3 regions of the Rahnella selenatireducens genome follow, and region 3 is predicted to be linked to each of the others. Evidence: predicted binding sites of a transcription regulator. Region 3 holds the regulator's gene; each other region holds the start of a gene.
What was found. Region 3 encodes Fur, which represses iron uptake genes when iron is present. Its sites were predicted from a motif close to ATAATAATGAGAACNACTATCAA; they were not measured.
Positions count from the first base shown of each region.

Region 1: fes (enterochelin esterase) is a predicted target of Fur. The motif match lies at 5,088-5,110, and genes of this name have one in related genera.
Region 2: ACLBVC_RS13180 (TonB-dependent siderophore receptor) is a predicted target of Fur. The motif match lies at 2,142-2,164, and genes of this name have one in related genera.

Region 1 is NZ_JBKEZJ010000031.1:6,661-14,076, forward strand. Features, by position in the region: gene fepB (Fe2+-enterobactin ABC transporter substrate-binding protein) at 1-795, shown strand, start outside; gene fepD (Fe(3+)-siderophore ABC transporter permease) at 807-1,841, shown strand; gene fepG (iron-enterobactin ABC transporter permease) at 1,844-2,872, shown strand; gene ACLBVC_RS24315 (ATP-binding cassette domain-containing protein) at 2,869-3,672, shown strand; gene fes (enterochelin esterase) at 3,640-4,995, opposite strand; gene ACLBVC_RS24325 (TonB-dependent siderophore receptor) at 5,226-7,416, shown strand, end outside.
Region 2 is NZ_JBKEZJ010000007.1:39,443-46,858, forward strand. Features, by position in the region: gene ACLBVC_RS13165 (isopenicillin N synthase family dioxygenase) at 1-382, opposite strand, end outside; gene ACLBVC_RS13170 (NAD(P)-dependent oxidoreductase) at 541-1,416, opposite strand; gene ACLBVC_RS13175 (protein YebF) at 1,632-2,003, shown strand; gene ACLBVC_RS13180 (TonB-dependent siderophore receptor) at 2,201-4,330, shown strand; gene ACLBVC_RS13185 (ABC transporter substrate-binding protein) at 4,415-5,533, opposite strand; gene ACLBVC_RS13190 (YjbD family protein) at 5,708-5,974, shown strand; gene ACLBVC_RS13195 (rhodanese-like domain-containing protein) at 6,037-7,416, opposite strand, start outside.
Region 3 is NZ_JBKEZJ010000001.1:425,778-433,193, reverse strand. Features, by position in the region: gene chiP (chitoporin ChiP) at 356-1,768, shown strand; gene chiQ (ChiQ/YbfN family lipoprotein) at 1,782-2,123, shown strand; gene fur (ferric iron uptake transcriptional regulator) at 2,264-2,719, opposite strand; gene fldA (flavodoxin FldA) at 3,035-3,562, opposite strand; gene ACLBVC_RS02085 (methyl-accepting chemotaxis protein) at 3,973-5,637, shown strand; gene ybfE (LexA regulated protein) at 5,703-5,984, opposite strand; gene ybfF (esterase) at 6,240-7,028, opposite strand; gene seqA (replication initiation negative regulator SeqA) at 7,271-7,416, shown strand, end outside.

The DNA.
Region 1 (7,416 bases), on a different contig from region 3:
GGGACATTACTGGCCATCAACGCGCCTGTGATTGCCAGCGGGGCTTCCGGGCCAAACAGCCGATTTGCCGATCAGCAGGGCTTCTTCCGCCAGTGGGGAGATGTCGCGAAACAACGCGGAGTTGAACGTCTGTACATCGGTGAACCGAATGCCGAAGCCATTGCCGGTCAGGCTCCAGACTTAATTATTATTGCTGCCACCGGCGGTGATTCCGCCCTGAAGCTTTATGATCAGCTTTCCGCGATTGCGCCGGCCATGGTGGTTAATTATGACGACAAAAGCTGGCAGGATCTGGCGAAGGAATTAGGTCAGGCAACCGGCAAGGAAGCCGATGCTGCTGCCGTTATTGCCCGGTTTGAGGCGCGCGAAACCGCATTAAAAAAAGCCATGAAACTGCCGCCACAGCCTGTTTCTGCACTGGTTTACAGCGCCGATGGCAAAACAGCAAATCTCTGGACCCCCGCCTCGCCGCAGGGACAGTTGCTGCAAGAGTTAGGGTTTAAAATGGCCTTGGTGCCTTTGAATATCGCCGCCAGCCTGAGTCAGGGCAAACGTCATGACATCATTCAGCTTTCCGGCGAGAAAATGCCGGACGCGCTGAACGGCCAGACCCTTCTGCTGTTCTCCGCCAGTCAAAGCGACTCGGAGCGCCTGCTGAGCAATCCTTTCCTCGCGAAATTACCTGCCGTAGAAGGCAGGCACGTTTATGCGATGGGTGATGACACTTTCAGGCTGGATTATTACAGCGCCAGCAACATGCTGACGCAGCTTGAAACCCTGTTCGCCGCCCGCTGATGCCTCGTCTTATGCACGCAATTCCTGCGCCCCGCGTTTCATCGCCGGGGCAGTTTTCGCGACAGGCCACCAGAATACTGTTTGCCGTGCTGCTGCTTGCTCTGATGATGGCGCTGAGTCTGTTGCTGGGCGCGAAACCTCTTTCACTCAGCACAGTAATCTCAGCACTCAACGGGCACTGCGCCAGCGCTGACTGCGTGATCGTAACCGACGCCCGTCTGCCGAGAACGCTGGCAGGTTTACTGGCGGGAATGGCGCTCGGATTATCAGGCGCGCTGATGCAAATCCTGACCCGAAATCCGCTGGCCGACCCTGGTATTCTTGGCGTTAACGCCGGCGCCGGGTTTGCGGTCGTTCTCGGGATTGCCTTCTTTGGTGCCACAGATGTCAGCGGTTATCTGTGGTTCTCGTTTGCCGGAGCCTTATCAGCGACGCTGCTGGTCGCCATGATTGGCGCACTCGGGCGCGGTAGGCTGGATCCCGTTCGTCTCACGCTGGCGGGCGTTGCGCTGGCGGCCGTTCTGGAAGGGTTCTCATCGGGAATTTCCCTGCTGAATCCGCAGGTTTACGATCAGCTGCGCTTCTGGCAGGCCGGTTCGCTGGATATCCGCAATATGGCGGTGATCCGTACCGTCACACCGCCGATCCTTTTCGCCATTTTCCTCAGTTTGCTGATGACCCGCTCCCTGAATAATCTGACGATGGGCAGTGAACTGGCGACCGCGCTGGGCACTAAAATCATCACGACCCAGCTGCTGGGATTACTGGCCATCACGCTGTTATGCGGCAGCGCGACAGCGGCCGTCGGCCCCGTCGCATTTGTGGGCCTGATGGTGCCGCATATGGCGCGCTGGATTTGTCGTGCGGATCGCCGCTGGCTGTTGCCGTGGACGCTGGTTCTCACGCCAACGCTGTTGCTTGCGGCGGATATCGCCGGGCGGCTTCTGGTCACCGGTGAGTTGCGGGTTTCTGTCGTCGTCGCCTTTATCGGCGCGCCGGTGCTTATTTTTCTGGTTCGCCGCCCCGGCGGATTGCGCAGAGGTTAGCCATGAGCCAGAGAGAATCTGAATCCCGCACGCTGAAAAGAAACACGCTAATTTCGCGGCCATTTCTGACGGCGCTGGCGTTAGCTTTATGCACACTCTTACTGGCGATATTTGCGCTGGGCAGCGGCGCGCTGGCGCTGAAACCGGCTCAGGTCGTCAGCGCCCTGCTCGGCGATGGTCCGAAAAATCTGCACATCATTGTGACTCAGTGGCGTCTGCCGCGCGTGGTGATGGCGCTGGTCCTCGGCGCAGCGCTGGCCGTCAGCGGTGCGATTTTCCAGTCGCTGCTGCGCAATCCACTGGGCAGCCCGGACGTCATCGGTTTTAACACCGGCGCCTACAGCGGCGTTTTGCTGTCCATCGTGTTATTCAACGCCAGCGCGGGTGAAACCCTGATTGGCGCCATGGCCGGAGGCATTGTCAGTGCGCTGCTGGTTTATGCGCTGGCATGGCGTCAGGGCGTCGAAACCTTCCGCCTGATTATTCTCGGTATCGGCGTGCGAGCGCTGCTGATTGCGGGCAATACCTGGTTGATTATCAACGCGTCGCTGGAATCTGCGCTCACCGCCGGGTTATGGCATGCGGGTTCGCTCAACGGGATTACGTGGGAAAAAAGCCTGCCGGTGATCGCCCTGATTGTCGTGGCGCTGTTCCTCACCCGGCAGCTTTCCTCGCGAATGCGTCTGCTGGAAATGGGTGACGATTCCGCGTGCGCGCTGGGTGTCCCGGTGGAACGTTCGCGTCTGCTGCTGATGCTGGCGGGCGTGGCACTAACCGCCGCTGCAACGGCGCTGGCCGGGCCCATTTCCTTTATCGCGCTGGTGGCACCGCAGATTTCTCGCCGCCTGTGCGCCAGCCAGCAGCACGCGTTATTTTTTGCCGCACTGACCGGCGCACTGCTGCTGCTCGCGGCTGACGTCGCGGCGCAGCGTCTCTTCCTGCCTTATCAACTGCCCGTCGGCGTGCTCACCGTCAGTCTCGGCGGTATTTATCTGATTGGTTTGCTCATCCGGGAGTCCCGCCGCTCATGAAGACTGAACATTTTTCACCGCTGTATGCGCAGAACCTGACGCTCGGTTACGACAAAAAAGTCATCGCACGGGATTTGTCGGTGTCGATTCCGGAAGGAAAACTGACGGTGATTATCGGGCCTAACGCCTGCGGAAAATCGACGTTATTACGTACGCTGAGCCGCCTGATGCAGCCGCAGTCCGGCACGGTTTTTCTCGACGGAAAACTGATTGGCGATTACGGCACGAAAGACGTGGCAAAACGGCTGGGCTTATTACCGCAAAGTTCGACCGCGCCGGGCGATATCACGGTGGCCGATCTGGTCGGTCGCGGGCGCTATCCGCACCAGAATCTGTTCAGCCGCTGGAATGTGCAGGACACACAGGCTGTCGATGACGCGATGCGGGCAACCGGTGTTTATGAACTGGCGGAAAGCACGGTGAATTCACTGTCCGGCGGTCAGCGCCAGCGGGTGTGGATTGCCATGGTGCTGGCGCAGCAAACGCCGCTGCTGCTTTTGGACGAGCCGACGACCTGGCTGGATATCGCTCATCAGATTGATTTGATGGAGTTGATGTGTCGCCTGAATCAGGAAAATGGTCGGACGCTGGTCGTCGTGCTGCACGATCTGAATCAGGCCTGCCGCTACGCCGGGCATCTTATCGCCATGCGCGACGGAAAAATCCTCGCAGAAGGCGCGCCTGCCGATATCGTGACGCCGGAACTGATTGAGCAGGTTTTCGGATTGCGTTGCTCAATCATCGACTGCCCGGTGTCACATACGCCGTTAATTATTCCGCTCGGTAATTTTGCCGTTTGACGAAGGATCCCCGGCGGCCCACTGTGTCTCATCCCACAGACTGCAGAGGCCGTCGAGCAAACCTCCGCGCCACCACAGCGCGTCGTGCCCGCCTTCCAGCACACGGTAATGCACCTGATTGGGGGTCGGTTTCAGCAGCGCCTCCATCTGATTATTCACGTCATAAATCAGCTTTTCGTTTCTGCCGGCTTCCATAAAGATTTTCAAATGGCTGCGTTCCCCCAGTCCTTTTTCAACCTGGGACAGGATGCTTTCCGCTTCTTGCTGATCATCACTGGCTTGCTGACGATGGCGGCGCGGCCACCAGAAAGACCCCGACTGACTCAGCACGCAGCCGAAACGTTCGGGCCAGTGCAAACCGGCGTACAGCGAAGAAAGGCCACCAAAACTCTGCCCCGCGACCACCGTTTTTTGCGCGTTATCGCTGTGCGCGGCCAGTTTTTTCACCTGCGGCAATAACTCGTCCTGCACCGCCAGCCAGAACTCCGGATTGCAGGTCAGCTCGCGGCTGCGAGTTTGAATATCAATAACATCAATCAGCACGTAGACCGCGTCGGGCAGTGCCCCTTCGCGCGTAAGCTGCATCAGCGGCTGCCAGACGGGCATCTGTTTCGCCCAGAACTGGCCGTCGAGCAGGATCGCCAGCGGGCGCGAAGCAGGCTCCTGGCTTGCGCCGGTGGTAAACACCCAGACGTTTCGCATATTCCCCAGACGCGCACTTTTCCAGCGGAATGTTTCTAACGCAGCCGGAGCTTGCGGCGCTTTCGGGCCATGAAGATCAAACTCTGCCCAGGCGGGCTGCGGCAATGCTTCCGGCATATGCAGGCCGGACAACGCATGGGATTTTGCACCGGGCCACGGGCGATGCGGATTCAGCGGATCGTGCGTCGCGTGGCGGAAGAGGTTTTTCCACCATTCGCGCGCGGCAAGCATGCTCTGATAATCATCGTTATTTTGCGGAAATTCAGCGCCGGATTCGGTACGCGGGATCATGCTGTAGCTTCCGCGCCAGTCCGCACGCAACTCGGTCTGCCAGTGCCAGACATCCGTTCCGGCCAGCCGCTGCAAACTCTGCGGCGGCGACGACTGATGGTGATCGGTGATGCCGTTGATGTTGATCCAGACACGCTGGGTCTCCGACGTCGTTTCGTCGCCCTGCGGATCCCGCCAGAAGAACGTCACACGACAAAAACCATCGCGCGAAGGTTCTGTCCACGGCGTTCCCCGCGTAGCAATTTCATTCCACCACGCGGCACTTCCGGCCAGAGGTTCCAACAACATGGCCTGAGCAATAGGCTTTTCCGGATGCTGATATTTCATCATTTTTTACGCTTTACAGCCTTCTGGCAGACAAGAAAAAACATTCCCGGTACGGCGCTTTACACTTTCCCTACAAATTAGGAATGCCAATCGCATTGATAATTATTTTCATTTGCAATAATGTGTTACCGCCCGTAACGCGGGTCAATAAAAACTACACACACAACAGGCCATCCTCCTGTTCAATCTCGCTATTTTTCAGGAAAGGATGGAATTTCAGGGCAGAATCCGACATGAAAAGCAGGCTACCACACTATTCGCTGGCAACCTTAATCGGGCTGGGATCAGCGCTTACTTTCCCCGTCAGCGCAGCAGAAACCTCCGCAACAACCGCAACAGAAACCGGGACTACGGCCGCAGAAACGCCGAAAAAAACCGAAGACACTCTAGTCGTCACCGCTGCACAGCAAAACCTTCAGGCTCCGGGTGTTTCCACCATCACGTCTGACGAAATCCAAAAACGCCCACCGGCACGCGACATCAACGAACTGATCCGCACCATGCCCGGCGTAAACCTGACCGGCAACTCCACCAGCGGCCAGCGCGGCAACAACCGCCAGATTGATATCCGTGGCATGGGCCCGGAAAACACCCTGATCCTGATCGACGGTTTACCAGTGAACAGCCGCAACTCCGTACGTCAGGGCTGGCGCGGTGAGCGTGATACCCGCGGCGATACCAGCTGGGTTCCGCCAGATATGATTGACCGCATCGAAGTGATCCGCGGCCCGGCGGCGGCGCGTTATGGCAACGGCGCGGCAGGCGGCGTGGTGAATATCATCACCAAAAAAGACACCAGCGAATGGCACGGTTCATGGAATACCTACATGAACGCGCCACAGCATAAAGAAGAAGGCTCAACGAAACGCACCGATTTCAGCCTGTCCGGCCCGCTCAGCGACCAGTTCAGTTTCCGTCTGTTTGGCGGCTACAGCAAAACGCAGGCTGATTCGCAGTATATCAACGACGGCCATCAGTCCGAACGCACCGGCACCTATGCCGACACCGTTCCGGCAGGTCGCGAAGGCGTCATCAATAAAAATATCGACGCCATGCTGCACTGGGATTTCGCCCGCATGCAGTCACTGGAGTTTGAGGTGTCCAACAGCCGTCAGGGCAACCTGTACGCCGGTGACACGCAAAACACCAATACCAGTGCGCTGGTTAAAAGTATGTACGGCAAAGAGACCAACCGTATTTACCGCCAGTCCTACGCCCTGACGTACAAAGGCGCATGGGACAACGGCGTTTCCACCACCAACTATGTGCAGTACGAAAAAACCCGTAACTCACGCATGGATGAAGGTCTGGCGGGAGGCACCGAGGGGATTTTCTCTGACGACAGCTTCAACACCATCGCGCTGGGCGACATTCTTGCGCACAGCGAAGTCAGCATTCCGTTTGATTTAGGCGTGCCGCAAACCGCCACGTTAGGCACTGAATGGAACCAGCAGAAGATGAAAGATCCGTCTTCCAACGTTCAGTCTATGCTCGGCGGTGCCATTGACGGTATCGACAGCACCGGCCGCAGCCCGTATTCGCAGGCGGAAATCTTCTCGCTATTTGCGGAAGACAACATCGAACTGACCGACAGCACAATGCTGGTTCCGGGCCTGCGTTTCGATCATCATTCTATTGTCGGCAATAACTGGAGTCCTTCCCTGAATCTGTCTCAGGAACTGGGCGATGATTTCACGTTGAAAATGGGGATCGCGCGTGCCTACAAAGCGCCAAGCCTGTATCAGACCAACCCGAACTACGTGCTTTACAGTAAAGGCCAGGGTTGTGCAGCCAGCGGCGGTGGCTGTTATCTGGTGGGGAATAAAGATCTCGATGCAGAAACCAGCATCAACAAAGAGATCGGTCTTGAGTTCCACCGCAACGGCTATCAGGCGGGCGTGACGTACTTCCGTAACGATTACCGCAACAAAATTGAAGCGGGCTATCTGCCAACCGGCACATCAACGACGGGTACTACTGACGTTTATAAATGGCAAAACATACCTAAAGCCGTCGTTCAGGGTCTGGAAGGGACGTTGAATATTCCGGTCACCAGCACTATTTCCTGGAATAACAACGGAACTTACATGATTGAAAGTAAAAACAAAGAGACCGGCGATTATCTGTCGATCATCCCTGAGTTTACGATCAACTCCACGCTGAGCTGGCAGGCAACGGAAGATTTCTCCGTGCAGTCCACCCTGACCTGGTATGGCCGTCAGAAGCCGAAAAAATACAACTACAAGGGTGAAGCCGTAACCGGAAGTGAGAAGAATGAAGTCAGCCCGTATTCAGTGGTTGGCCTGAGTGGCACGTACGTGGCGACTAAAAATGTCAGCATAACCGCAGGTATTGATAATGTGTTCGACAAGCGTCAGTTCCGCGCGGGCAATGCCCAGACAGTGGGTAACGCCACCACTAACG
Region 2 (7,416 bases), on a different contig from region 3:
GATTGGGCCCCTGCAATCTCGCCCACGCAGGCGTTTCTCCGCTTACCGGTAATTTTGGCCGTTCGGCACCCAGATCAAACTGTTCGCGCCAGTCCGGCTGACCGCGGGTAATCTCTGACGCAGCGCGATTATAGCCGCGAAAATGCGGGGAATGGATCATGGCGACGGCCAGCTTATCCTCTTCCGGCAAGGCAAAGAACTCCCGCGCCACGCGCTGGACGTCATGAAGCAACGTGGCATCCACACCGTGGTTTTTCAGATAGAAGAAACCAATTTCGCGGGCGGCGTAACGCAACTGCGACAAAAATGTTTCGCGCTCTTCTGGCGTACCGGAAAACAGGCTGAAATCGACCAAAGGGATAGTTGTTGACGTCTGGCTCATTGCTTACTCCGCCGTGATTATGGGTGATAATCGTCAACGCTATCACAGCGCCGGAGCGGCCGACCAATAGCCAGATAATCTGGTTTATGCTTCGGGGTTATGAAAAACTACGCGGGATATTAACCGGTTATAACACGCCCGTCCGTGGGCCTCGACGGTCAGCGGGAACCAAGATAGCGGTAAACCACCGCCAGATCCTGATCGCCATAACCGCCATCCACGGCGGCCTGCCAGGTTTCACTGATGCGTTTCATTACAGGCAACTCTAGCTTACTGCCCGCATCAATCGCCAGATTGATATCTTTGAGCGCCCAGGTCAGCTGCATCTGCGGGGTGTAATCGCCGCTTTTGAACATCGCCATTTTACCTTTGATGTAGGGCGCCGCCAGCGGACCGCCGTCGAGCACGTCCCACAGGTCATCCGGCGTAAAGCCCAGTTCTTCGGCCAGTTGGGTACTTTCGGCGATACCTTCCATCATGGCAATCAGCCACGCGTTAACCACCAGTTTCATTTTAGACGCACGACCGGCTTCACCCAGCCATTTAGTGGCTTTCGAAATGGCGGCAAAAACCAGTTCAACTGCCGCACCCACCTCGCGATCACCGCTGGCCAGCACCACAATTTGCGCCTGTTCAGCGGGCGCTTTGGTGCCAGAAACCGGCGCATCAAAGAACACCACGTCCGGGCGCTGTTCTTTAATCAGCGCAATCAGCGATTCAGTGGCATCGACGCCCAGCGTTCCCATTTGCGCGATAATTCCGCCCTGCTTCAGCCCTGCTAAAAGCCCGTTATCGCCCTGATAAACTTCCAGAGACGTTTTGCCGTCCGACAACATCGTTATCACCACATCGGCACCTTCTGCGGTTTCGCGCGGTGTCAGGCCGCGTTGCGCGCCCGCCTTCACCAGATCGTCACCACGCGATGCTGTCCGGTTCCACACGCGGGTGGTGAAACCTTTTTTAATCAGATTGGTGGCAAATGCGTGTCCCATTGCCCCCAGACCGAGCACCGCGACTACAGGTTGCTGACTCATGTCTTACTCCTTGTGCAAACGTTAAGTGTATTCAAAAGGCTATCATCGCAGACCCTGCGGCGGAACCGGCTTCTGTAACCGAATGCAACAGAAGGGCTTATAATACTTAACCTCTGTTGGCGAACTGGCGTAACATACGCGCTTTCGTGCCGGGATTTAACAATAATGCCCGACAACTCTGATTTGACTGAGAATTTTCAGGAGCTGCAAGCACTATGAGTAAAGTCGTATTAATCGGAATCATTTCCGTCATTTTCGCCCTGATGGTGCTGATGCTGGGCTCGGTCTATGTGTATCCGTGGTGGATGCAGCGCACGACTGAAGGCGCATGCAGCACCATCACCAAAGATAACGCCATCGACACTGTGACCCGCGATTACATGCAAAACCGCATTCCCAACTGGGGCAATGATAAAGATAATATGGGCACCTCCGTGCCGGTGTTGAATTTCATCAGCGATGACGTCAAAGAAGACAAAGGCACTTACCACATTCCTTTCAGCGCCAAAGGGCCGAACGGCACGCTGGGTTATGTAGCGCACTTCAACTGCTCAAACCATTACGTGAAATATTCCACCGTCGAATAATTCCCGCTTTTCCTCCCCTTCACCGGGGAGGAAATCGTCAGCCCCCCTTCCTTTTCCCCACGCCACCCCTGTTCCGCCCCGGAATTGTAACTATTGAAATTGTTAAATTTGTTTCTCTTTGTAAAAGCCTTGATTAGAATGAAAAGCGTTATCATTTGCATTTAATGCTTTTTGTCATTCTTTTCAGGGATATTCACATGTCTGGTATAAAAGCCCCACGCAGGGCGGCCAACGGATTCAAAAAATCCGTGCTGGCTTTGGCTATTTTGAATTGTTCCCCCCTTCTGGCTGCGACACAAACGTCTGAAGATTCCATCACCGTCAATGCGCAGGCTGACGCGCTGGATACCACCGATTACAGCGCATCGCAAAGTTCGACGGCCAGCAAAGGCGATGCGCCACTCAGCGAAACGCCGCAGTCCGTCAGCGTCGTCACACAGTCGATGATTCAGGATTACGACGTCACCTCGCTCGATGACGCAATGAAGTTCGTCAGCGGCGTGACGCAGGGTAATACGCTCGGCGGCACGGAAGACGGTTTCGTGAAACGCGGATTTGGCGCTAACAGCGACGGTTCCATTCTGATTGACGGCGTGCGCAGTAATCAGGGGCTGGGTTTTGATTCCACTATCGATCGCATCGAAGTGCTGAAAGGATCGGCGTCTTTGCTGTACGGGATCCAAAACCCCGGCGGCGTGATCAACATGATCAGCAAAAAGCCACAATATGACTGGAATACCCGCGTCAGTGGCCGCACCGGCGGTTTCGGCGGCGGTGCGGGGACGATTGACGTCACCGGCCCGCTGGGCAACGGTTTTGCATTCCGCATGATTGCCGAGCGTCAGTATGAAGATTACTGGCGTAACTTCGGCAGCGACTCACATACCCTGCTCGCACCTTCCCTGAGCTGGTTTGGTGAGAAAGCCAGTTTCAATATCAGTTATCAGGAATACAAATACGATATTCCCTATGACCGTGGAACTGCGTTTATCAACGGCAAACCTGTAGATATCCCGTATAACCGCCGTCTGGACGAACTGGCAAACCACGCCTGGGGTAAAACCAAACGTCTGAACACCACCTGGGAATATCAGGTCAGCGACGACTGGAAAACCCGTCTGACGTACGCCTGGCAGCAACGTCGTTATGACAGCAATGAAGTGCGTGCTACCGCCGTTAATACGGAAACCGGGGCTGTCACCCGCCGCGCAGATGCCAACCGAGGCTTCAATCATCAGACCAGTTACACGTCATGGGACTGGATTGGCAATCAGAAGATCTTCGGCATGATGAATGATCTGCTGATTGGCGTTGATTATGAGAAGAACGAAACCTATAAGCAGTATTCTTATCGCGGTAAAACGTTCAGCACATTCAACATGTACGATCCTGTGTACGGCGTGGAGCCCACCACCAACAGCAGCACCTATTCCGACAGCAACAGTAATCTGCGCAATACGCTCTACAACAAATCCATCTATCTCAAAGACAGCATTCATCTGACCGATAAATGGATTGGCGTCGTGGGTGGCCGTTACCAGCATTACAACCAGAAGCAGACCTCCGGTTTCGTGACACCGACACAAAGTCTGGACGATACCGATAACAAGTTCCTGCCGCAGATTGGCGTGGTGTATAAGCTGACCGACGATCTGTCCTTCTATGCCAACTACAGCAAGTCGTTCACGCCATCGACGGATACGGACGATGACGGCAATGTCTCCAAACCAGAGCTGGGTACCACGTACGAAGTCGGTACCAAATGGCAGATTTCGCCACGTCTGGATGCCACGCTGGCGGTGTACCGTATTGATGAAGAAGATATGTCGGTCTACATCAACGGTGTGACGCGCAATATCCCGAAAGCGCGGTCAACCGGTGCAGAAGTCGAGCTTAACGGTGAAATCGCCAAAGACTGGAATGTCACCGCCAACTACAGCTATGACAAAACCGAAATCACCGAAGATAACGTGAACTCATCCAACGTCGGTAACCGTCTGGTGAATGCTCCGACCCATATGGGTAGCCTGTATCTCAGCCATACCCTGCGCTGGTCGGTGGTGCCGGGGGACATTCGTATTGGCGGCGGTGCGCGTTATGTTGGCAGCCGCGCCGGTGATCCGGAAAACAGTTTCACTATGCCGGATTACACCGTGGCCGACGCCTTTGTGGCTTGGGACAATCAGCTGCTGGGCAAGCATACGCAGATTAAGCTGAACATGAATAACCTGTTCGACAAAGAGTATTACTCGTCGAGCGCCGGAAACCTGCGCGTGATTGAAGGCGAGCCGCGCAATGTGGTGCTCTCTGCGGCGGTAGATTTCTGATAGAAGAGGTTCTGATATACAAGCAAACCGGCACGCCATTGTGCCGGTTTGTTATTGCCTGCTATTCAGGATGACGTGGCGGAATTATTTCGCCGGTGGCAACTGACTCCAGTAGGTGCCGCTGAACGGCACAGGCAGGAACTGCGTGTACAGCTCTTTCATGGTTTCCTGCGGATCAACATCTTTAAACAGTTCCGGATACAGTGCTTTAGCGAACACTTCCACATCGACCATGTGATACGGGCTGAGATAGAAATTATGCCAGACGCTGTACGCCCGCCCTTCGCGCACAGCCTTCAGCGTGGAAAGCACCGGCTGTTTATCCATAATCTGCCGGAAACTTTGCTCCGCTTCCAGCTGCGTGACTTGTGGCCCCAGCATCAGATTGGATACCCTTTTCCCTTCCGGACCCGCCATGCCCGTGGTGATATACACATCCGGATTGGCCATAATCACTTTCTCTGCGTTGAGATCTCCGTACACGCTGCCAAAAGCGCCTTTGGCGATGTTATCCCCGCCGGCAAACGCCAGAAGATCGGCGAGATTTCCGTGAGAAACCGTGGTGCAGCACCCTTCACGGCGACCCAAATGCAATTGCAGCATCACCGTCTGTCGTTTGCCCTGATATGCCGCGATACGTTCACGAATGCGGTTCATGTGCTGCTGATAGAAAGCAATAAAGCGCGCCGCTTTCTGCGGATGGTTCAGTACATCGCCCAGCAGCTTTACGCTGGGGATCGTGTTATGCAACTGATCTACGCGGAGATCGACGTAGATCACCGGGATCCCCGCATTGGTCAGCGTGACTTCCATCTGGTCGCGATCGGTCTGTTTCTTGGCATACACCGGCAAAATCACCAGATCAGGCTTCAGCGCAATCACCTTCTCCACGTTCAACTGCGTGTAGTTGTTTTGCCCGAGCAGCGGAATAGTGGCGATTTCCGGAAACGCTTTCACGTACATCGCCCAACTCTGCGCATCAAGCTGCGCCATATCGCCTGGCCAGCCAATCACATGCTGCGCGGGGTTTCCGTCCTGCACCAGCGCCAGCGTATACAACATGCGGCTTTCGCCCACCACAATACGCTGCGGATTATCCGGCACGGTCACCGTACGGTTGGAAATATCGGTCACCGTTCTGGCCTGTGCCAGGCCGGAAAATAACAGACAGGAAACCAGCAGAGACTGAGTGAACTTACGCATAACACCTCAAAACCCATCACAAAGGTTGAGATGATAATGATTATCGTTAATTGCTGCAATGTGATGATTGTCCACTGCTACAGGGTTTGCTTACGCGCACTCGCCAGTTTGCAGCGACGCCTGCCCGTAATTCGACTACACTGGTAGCCACTTTCCTCACAGGACGCAGTAATGATGAAAAGACTGACACAACAAGATATGACGGAAAGCGAACAACGCGAGCTGAAAACGTTGCTCGACAAAGCCCGCAAAGCTCAGGGCCGTGAGTTAACCAATTCGGAAAACAACCGGATTAAAGATGATTACATCGACACGCTGATGGCGGAGAAAGAAAAAGTGGCCGCGCGAGCGCGTGCTGAAAAACGCCGCAACAAAGCGGTTCCAAGCACGTCAGCGACTTATGACTGGACTGCCCGCACCCATCCGCGCGGCCGCCGTTAAGAAAAATGACCCTCTTCGTGCATTACGCAGAGGGTCAGCTCAAAACATCTCGTTAAAGGCTTTTACTTCAATAACCTGAAGCCGTGACTCCCATCTTTTTCCAGCTGCGCCACCAGACCGTATTCCCAATCCAGATAATCCTGCATCGCCTGCGCGCTCACCGACGTGCCTTCATACGGACGCTGATAACGATCTTGCGCGTTCTCCAGATATACCGACTCGCCGCGCTCCAGTGATTCTCCGGCGTTAATCCACCCGACCGTTCCCTTTTCCAGCAAATACGTCTCTTTACCGGTCAGCGCCGCTACTTCCGTGACAGCGTAACGTGCCAGCAAACCGCTGGTGCAGGTTACAACCCAGCGCGTTTTCTCCGGCTGTGCGGCAATGACCTGCGGAATATTGCCGCGCGTCGTCCAGACTGCGCCGGGAATACGGCGATTGCGAAAGTTCGCGCTGGTGGTGAGATCAATCACGCCCGTGCTGCCTTCTGCCAGCCAGTGTTGCAGCTGTTCCGGCGTGACAGATTCAACGGCAGGCGCAGGCGCGACCTGAGCTTTCCAGTCACCCTGTTCTGCAAAATCTTCTGCATTAAACTGTGCGACGTACACTTCCCAGTTCATCTGCGCCAGCCATGACGCTGCCATCCGGGCGCGCACACCATCACTGTCGGCCAGAACGACGCGCGCACCGCGCACCGTCGCATAATGATCGGTTTCCTGGACCAGCTGGCCGCCGGGAGCATGCCGCGCACCGGTGAGATGTCCGGCACGGTATTCTTCCGCCGTGCGGACATCAAACAGATACAATGTTCGTTGCGGATCCTGTTGCCACTCATGGATTTGTGACAATGTCACTGAACGCACGCCCGCACGGATTGCCAGCGCCTGCGCGCCTTTCAGGGCAATGCGACGGGAATCTTCGCTCAGCGCCGGATAATGGGCATGTTCCTGATGCGCCAGCGTTTGCCCCGCCAGCGTCCAGCCGATGGTGCCGTTGCGTAACGCCGCAACCGGCTGCGTGAATCCGGCATTGATCAGCGATTGCGTACCGATAATGCTGCGGGTACGACCGGCGCAGTTGACGATGATTTGCGTTTTATTATCGGGCACCACGTCGCGTAAACGCAGCGCCAGTTCTCCGCCCGGCACGCTCACGCCGCCAGGAATACTCATCGTCTGAAACTCATCGAACCGGCGCACGTCCAGCACCGCCACGTTCGCGCCCTTGTCCTGTAACGCCTGCACTTCAATGGCCGTCAGCGATGGAGTTTTATAATGATGCTCAATCCATTCGCCAAACGCCTTACTCGGCGCATTCACATCAATAAAAATCTCACCGCCCGCTTCTTTCCAGCCTGCCAGATCACCCGCCAGCAGCGCGATATCCCTGTAACCCAGCGATTTCAGCAATGCCGCCGCGCGCGTGGTTTTGCGTTCACCACG
Region 3 (7,416 bases):
AGACTCTTCTTTCCGAATATCAGAGTGCTGAAACGTTTAAATTAATACGTTTTTTCCTTAATTAACTGTTTTAGTTATTGATTACCAGAGTCCACTGATTTGAACCTTCGCATTCCTTGTTTGTTACACTTTTTCATCTTTATGTGCACTTTGTCATACTTCAGCCATCAGGGTTTAATTACCCATTGATAATTCGCGTCGCGAAAAATACTCTTAATCCTGCTTTATACGGTTGCGCCTCTGGCGGCCGCTTTTAATACCCGTTTGGGTTTTGCACGTTTTTTAGTCAAAATGAGGAATTTCTATGCACAAGCACCTTAACAGGGGCAGGGGATCGGCTTACCTGAAACCTGTGATGTACACGCTGGCTGGCACTTTATTGGGCGGCGGAATGATGTTTCCTGAAGAGGCCAGAGCGGCTGGCTTTATTGATGATTCGACGCTGACCGGCGGTGTGTATTACTGGCAGCGCGAACGCGACCGCAAAGATTTGAACAAAACGAAAGAAGAAACCCGCCCTGACGGCACAAAAGTCACGGTGAATAATCCCGATTACGATAAATATGCCACCAACCTTTCACACGCGACCGCCAACCTGAACCTTGATTTCTCTTCCGGCTACGCCTGGGACATGTTCGGTATCGATCTCGCCGCATTTACCGCGATCGAATTAGCCGAAGCCAGCGACAGCGGTCACCCGAACGAAATCGCGTTCTCCTCTAAAAACCATGCGTATGACGAAGACTACTCCGGTGATAAAGGCGGCGTCAGCCTCTACAAAGCGGCCGGTAAATTCAAATATGGCGGATTCTGGGGCCATGCCGGTTACATTCAGCCCACTGGACAAACGCTGATCGCCCCGCACTGGAGCTTTATGCCGGGTACCTATCGCGGTGCCGAAGCCGGGTATAAACATGATTTTGGCGATCCGGGCGAACTGAGTTTCTCCTACATGTGGGCGGATGAATACAAATCGCCGTGGCATCTGGAAATGGATGATTTCCGCCAGAACGACAAGAAAACCGGTGTTTCCTATATACACTCGCTGGGTGCGAAATACGACTTCAAAAATGATCTCGTGCTGGAAGCGGCCTTCGGTCAGGCAGAAAGTTACGTCGATCAATACTTCGCCAAAGCGTCGTACAAAATTGATCTGATGGGCAATCCGCTCACTACCAGCTACCAGTTCTATGGCGCGGAAGATCGTATCAGCAACCAGAACGATCCCAACAGTCTGTATGACGGTTTGGCCTGGTTGCAGGCATTGACTTTCGGTTACACCACCGGTCAGTTCAACTGGCGTCTGGAAGGGACAATGGTCAAAGCTGAGGGAAATCAGGGTTATTTTTTACAACGCATGACCCCAACGTATTCTTCTTCTAACGGACGTCTTGATGTGTGGTGGGACAACCGTTCTGACTTCAACGCTAACGGCGAAAAAGCGGTTTACGCCGGTGTGTTATACGACCTGGCGAAATGGGATCTGCCGGGCTTCGCAGTGGGCGGTTCTTATGTTTATGCGTGGGATGCCAAACCGAGTACCAATCCAATCTATGATCAGAGCCAGCGTCTCAAAGAAAGCGCCTGGAGCCTTGATGCGCTTTACACCATTCAGGAAGGCCGCGCAAAAGGGACGCTGTTCAAACTTCATTACACCCAGTATGACAACCACTCGGATATCCCGAGCTGGGGAGGCGGTTACGGCAACATTTTCCAGGATGAAAAAGACGTGAAATTCATCGTTATCGCTCCATTCACTATTTTCTGAGGATACTAAACCGATGAATAAATTACTGATGATGGTTGTGACTTCCCTGTTACTGGCGGGTTGTGCGCCAACAGCTACGCAAACCGAAAATGCGAAACTGCGTCAGGCGTACAGCAGCTGCATCATTAAAGCAGAAGGCTCGCCGGATAAAGTGGCGTCGTGCCAGACGATCCTTGATGTTCTAAAACAGGAACAGGAGCACAAGCAGTTTGCCGAGCTGGAAACCGTGCGTGTAGTGGATTATCAGCGTTGTCTGACGGCGCGTAAAACCGGCGATGGTCAGGCTTACGCGGCAGACTGTGGCAAAATCTGGCAGGAAATTCGTTCTAACAATTCGCCAAAACCGGTGAATTAACCGGGCGCGAACGCTGCGCACCTATCGCAAGAAAAAACAAACCCCGGCTTGCCGGGGTTTGTTTTTTTATCCGTCGCCTGAATCGCAGGCACAAAAAAACCGCCTTTCAGCGGTTAATTTATTCGGACTGACCGTAGAGATTACTGTGCAGGTTTATCATTGTGCAAAGATTCATCTTCGCGACAATCGCCCGCCTCACAGTGGCCGTACAGATACAGACTGTGGTTGGTCAGTTTGATACCGTGTTTCTTCGCAATCTCGCGCTGACGGCCTTCAATATATTCGTCACGAAATTCAATAACGCGGCCGCAATCCAGGCAGATCAGGTGATCATGGTGATGTTGTTGGGTCAGTTCGAAAACAGACTTGCCGCCTTCGAAGTTATGACGGGTAACGATACCGGCGTCATCAAACTGGTTCAGAACGCGGTAAACCGTCGCCAGGCCAATTTCTTCACCCATATCAATCAGTTGTTTGTACAGATCTTCCGCACTAACGTGATGACCTTCCGGCGCTTGCAGCACTTCCAGGATTTTGAGGCGCGGAAGCGTGACTTTTAAGCCGGCTTTCTTCAGTGCGGTGTTGTTGTCAGTCATGCGGATTCAGTCCTGTTACTATGTGCTAATCAAGTTGAGGCATGCAGCCTGTGGCATCGGCGGCACAAAAATTTGTCGCTTAAGGATTCTTCGCTTTTGAGACGTGTGCCGATCCTCAAAAACGTAGCCTGTTAATAAAGATCACAAAATGCCTGTCACATTCGATAATGCAACGACTTGATCAATAGGAAAACAGATGAGCTCAGTGTACCTTGATACCACTGAAAGTTACAATTTTGTAGCGGTTAAATTGTTAATTTCAGTAATAGTTTGGCCCTTCAATTGTAGAATAAATCCTCAGGGCCAACAGGGTTTTTAGCCAATAATTTCTGAAAGGCTCAGCTCTTCTGTGATCTGTTTGACCCACGTATCAACACGTTCGTTGGTCAGTTCCGGCTGACGGTCTTCGTCAATTGCCAGTCCGATGAAGTGCTTATCATCAGCCAGACCTTTAGACGCTTCGAAGTGATAGCCTTCAGTTGGCCAGTGGCCCACAATCACCGCGCCGCGTGGTTCGATGATGTCACGCACAGTACCCAGCGCATCGCAGAAGTATTCGGCATAGTCTTCCTGATCGCCACAGCCAAACAGCGCGACCAGCTTACCTTCGAAATCTATCTCTTCCAGCGTCGGGAAAAAGTCGTCCCAGTCACACTGCGCTTCACCGTAATACCAGGTTGGAATTCCGATCAGCAAGATATCGAATTTTTCCAGATCCTCTTTGCTGCTCTTCGCAATGTCATGCACCTCTGCAACATCTTTACCCAATTGCTTTTGGATCATTTTCGCGATGTTTTCGGTGTTACCTGTATCGGATCCAAAGAAGATACCTACTACGGCCATAAGATTACCTAACCTCTTGTTCTCAATGAAGTGCTCTGCATTGCAGGCAATAATAACGCAGATGATAGCAAACTCGCGAGGCGGAGAATATGTTTCAGCTCGCCTTCTTAACTGGTGGATAAGTTTATCGGCCAATCTTTTTAAGTGTTATCGCCTTCGTGTGCTTTGAATAACCTCAGGCTTATTGAGGTCAAAAGCAAAATTAAGAAATATGTTCTCACAATACTAAATTTTGAGAACAACCCGCCGATAGATGAAGCGAGAGGAATCTCAACATAATAAAGAAATCGATGCCCGGAGAGGTGTTCAAACATGTCCGGGGGCGAAAGCCTGCTGGCTACCTGTCTTGATTCTCCGCATCCCCGTCAATCCTCAGACCAGAAACAACCTTGTTTCGAGAGAGGCATATCGTGCAGTTTTTAAAAAATATCACCATCAGGGCCGCATTATTAACGATTTTAGGCATTTTCTGCGTCATGTGGGCAGGTGTCTCCCTTTACACCGTTACCTCACTGAATACGCTGACACAAAATACGAAGAACAGTACCGAACTGGTCAACAATATGGCGCTGATCAGCAAAGGAAATGATCAGTATTTTCGTACCGTGACACGCTTAAGCCGTGCCGTCTCACAACTTCAGGCCGATCCGTCAAAAGGGCCGGAAATTTTTGATACGGCAAAGCAATCCCTCGATGGCCTTTCTCAGGCACTGGCGAGTTTCAAAACGGCTCCGCATCCGGGGCTGGATGAGGCTTCGGTTCAGGAACTGGTCTCCAGTTGGGAGAGTCTGGTTACGCAGGGCGTTACGCCGTTGTATGCGGCGGCCGTCGGCAAAAATTTCGATGCCTATAATCAGCTCTCAAACGATGCTGTTCCTGCCCTGAGCCGTAACTTTGGTGTGTCCATGACCAAAGTCAGCGGGCAGATTGCAGTCGATTTTGAAGCAGCGCAGACCAAATCTAACCATCTGACTTATTACAGCAAAGTTATTCTGCTGACGGCTTTTTCTCTCGGCCTGCTTATTTTGCTGCTGACCGACCGTTATCTGGTGATGGCGCTGGTGAAACCGCTGGATAAAATTCGCGATCACTTCGCCGTGATTGCAAGCGGCGACCTGACGCATTACCTGGAAGAGTTCGGCAAAAACTGTGCGGGTAAATTGATTCCGCTGCTCAACGTGATGCAGTCCAGTCTGGAAAATACCGTTCAGACCATCCGCAATTGCACCAACCACATCTATCAGGGCGCGTCAGAAATCTCAGCCGGGAATAACGATCTGTCTTCCCGTACCGAAGAACAGGCATCCGCACTGGAAGAAACGGCAGCCAGTATGGAAGAGCTGACGGCCACGGTAAAACACAATGCGGACAACGCGCATCACGCGAGCCAGCTGGTGATGGAAGCGTCTTCTACCGCGCAGAAGGGCGGTAACATTGTGGCTGACGTCGTCAGCACCATGAAAGATATCTCAGGCAGCTCGAAGAAAATTGCGGAAATCACTTCTGTTATCAACAGCATTGCCTTCCAGACCAATATTCTGGCGCTGAATGCCGCGGTAGAAGCTGCGCGCGCAGGCGAGCAGGGGCGTGGTTTTGCGGTGGTCGCCAGTGAAGTGCGTAACCTGGCACAGCGCAGTGCGCAGGCGGCGAAAGAAATCGAATCGCTGATTAGCGAATCCGTTTCCCGCGTTGACAGCGGCTCTAAACTGGTAGAAAACGCCGGGCAGACAATGAACGAAGTGGTGCGCTCAATTACGCATGTCACCGATATCATGGCGGAAATCGCTTCGGCGTCTGATGAGCAGAGCAAAGGCATCAGCCAGGTTGCCGTTGCGGTGACACAAATGGACAGCGTAACGCAGCAAAACGCCGCTCTGGTGGAAGAAGCTTCGCATGCCGCGGTCTCTCTGGAAGAGCAGGCTTCATTACTGAACAACGCTGTTGCGACGTTCAAACTCAAAGACAGCATCACGAATGTCGGAAAACGACCCGCGAGCGCGGTTTCTCAGCCGTTGTTACGGCCTGCAACCGGTGTAATGACATCGAAAAGCAGTGAAAACTGGGAAACGTTCTGAGGTGAGAGTTAAGCAGTAAAAGGTAAGAAAACAGGCGGATAACCGGAAGGTTATCCGCTTTTTTATCAGCCTTCCTGACCGTTAAGATGCGACAGCAACATCTCTTCAATCAGTTCGCTACGACTGATATTGCGTTCTTCTGCCAGCTTATTGAGGGTATCAACAGCATCGGCGTTCATTTTCAGCTCTACGCGACGCAGACCACTCGCTTTATCGCGGCGTAACTGGTTGCGCTTGTTGATCCTGAGCTGTTCATCACGGGAAAGCGGATTAGTTTTTGGACGCCCCGGACGGCGGTCATCTGCGAACAGATCAATCGTCGTGCGATCCAGTTGTTCTTTTGCCATAGGTAGCGGTACAACCAGGGAAGTTTTTACATCGGAAAACGGCAAGCCGATTCCTGACGAGCGTTTCACACATTTCGGGCTAAGAAACCCTGACCCAATTTACCCCCCGCAACTCGACCTGAGTAAAACGGGGCGGCAAAATTATAGCGCGCAATCATACACTGGCGCGCCTGGGGTTCACAACGCTTAATAGCCCTGATTTCATGTTAACTTTCGAAGTTGTGCAGACTTTTTGCACAATTTATCCCCAGGATGTTAAACAGCAGGCGAATCGATGAAACGATGCACAGCGCGCAGGACGGCGTCAGGTTTTTCTGCATGCACCCAATGACCCGCTCCGGCGACCACATAGGCTTTTGCCCGTGGAAACTGTCGGCCAATATCTTCGCGATACGCATCCTGCACATAAGGGGAATCCCCACCGCGGATGAACAACGCCGGGCGATCCCACGCCGGAACTTCCTCCCAGCCGACAATTTTTGCATACTCGCTCAGCAGAACCGGCACATTGAAGCGCCATTCGCCCTGCTGGAAAGATTTCAGCAGAAACTGAATCACGCCATCTTCCTTTATATACTGATGCATACATTCGGTGGCAGAAGTACGGTCGCGCAATCCGGCATCGGTGACGGCGTTAATCGCAGCGAAAATCTCATCGTGACGACGGACGTGATAATCCACCGGCGCAATATCAATGGCGATGAGCTTTTCGATTCTGTCGGGGATGAGAGCCGTCAGCGCCATAGCCGCTTTTCCCCCCATAGAATGGCCAATTACGATGAATTTTTGGAAACCCACTTCATCCAGCGTTTCCATTAAATCCTGCGCCATCGAGGCGTAAGACATCTCCGGTGAACGCCAGGATTGCCCGTGATTACGCAAATCAACTTGCAACACTCTATGCTGTTGTTTCAGGTCGCGGGCGAGCACGCCCAGATTATCAAGGGTTCCGAACAATCCGTGGATCAGGAGAACCGGCAGCGCATCGCTGCCAGCGACTTCAGGTTCATGCACGCGATAATGTAATTTCATGGCGAAGTTCATACAGATAAACAATCTCATTAGGTTATCATGAGTGGCGGATAATTTTTAAAACGGAAAGTTTTCTGCCAGATGCCTGAGCGGGATTTGACTACCGGGAACGAAGCGGGCCGGAGCCAGCATGCAGCAAAATCGGTAAGTAGTCTGGATTTTGCTTCGCGGCGCAATTCCCCTGTTTGTTACTGCGTAGAAATTTGTATAATCCTTTTGAATGAATTTAGTAGAAAAAACAGTACTGGATAAAGATGAAAACTATTGAGGTTGACGAAGAACTCTACCGCTACATTGCCAGCCACACACAAGCCATCGGTGAGAGTGCGTCTGATATTTTGCGCCGTATGTTGAAGTTTACTGCCGGTCAGACCGCTCCTGCCGCGCCAGTAACACCAGT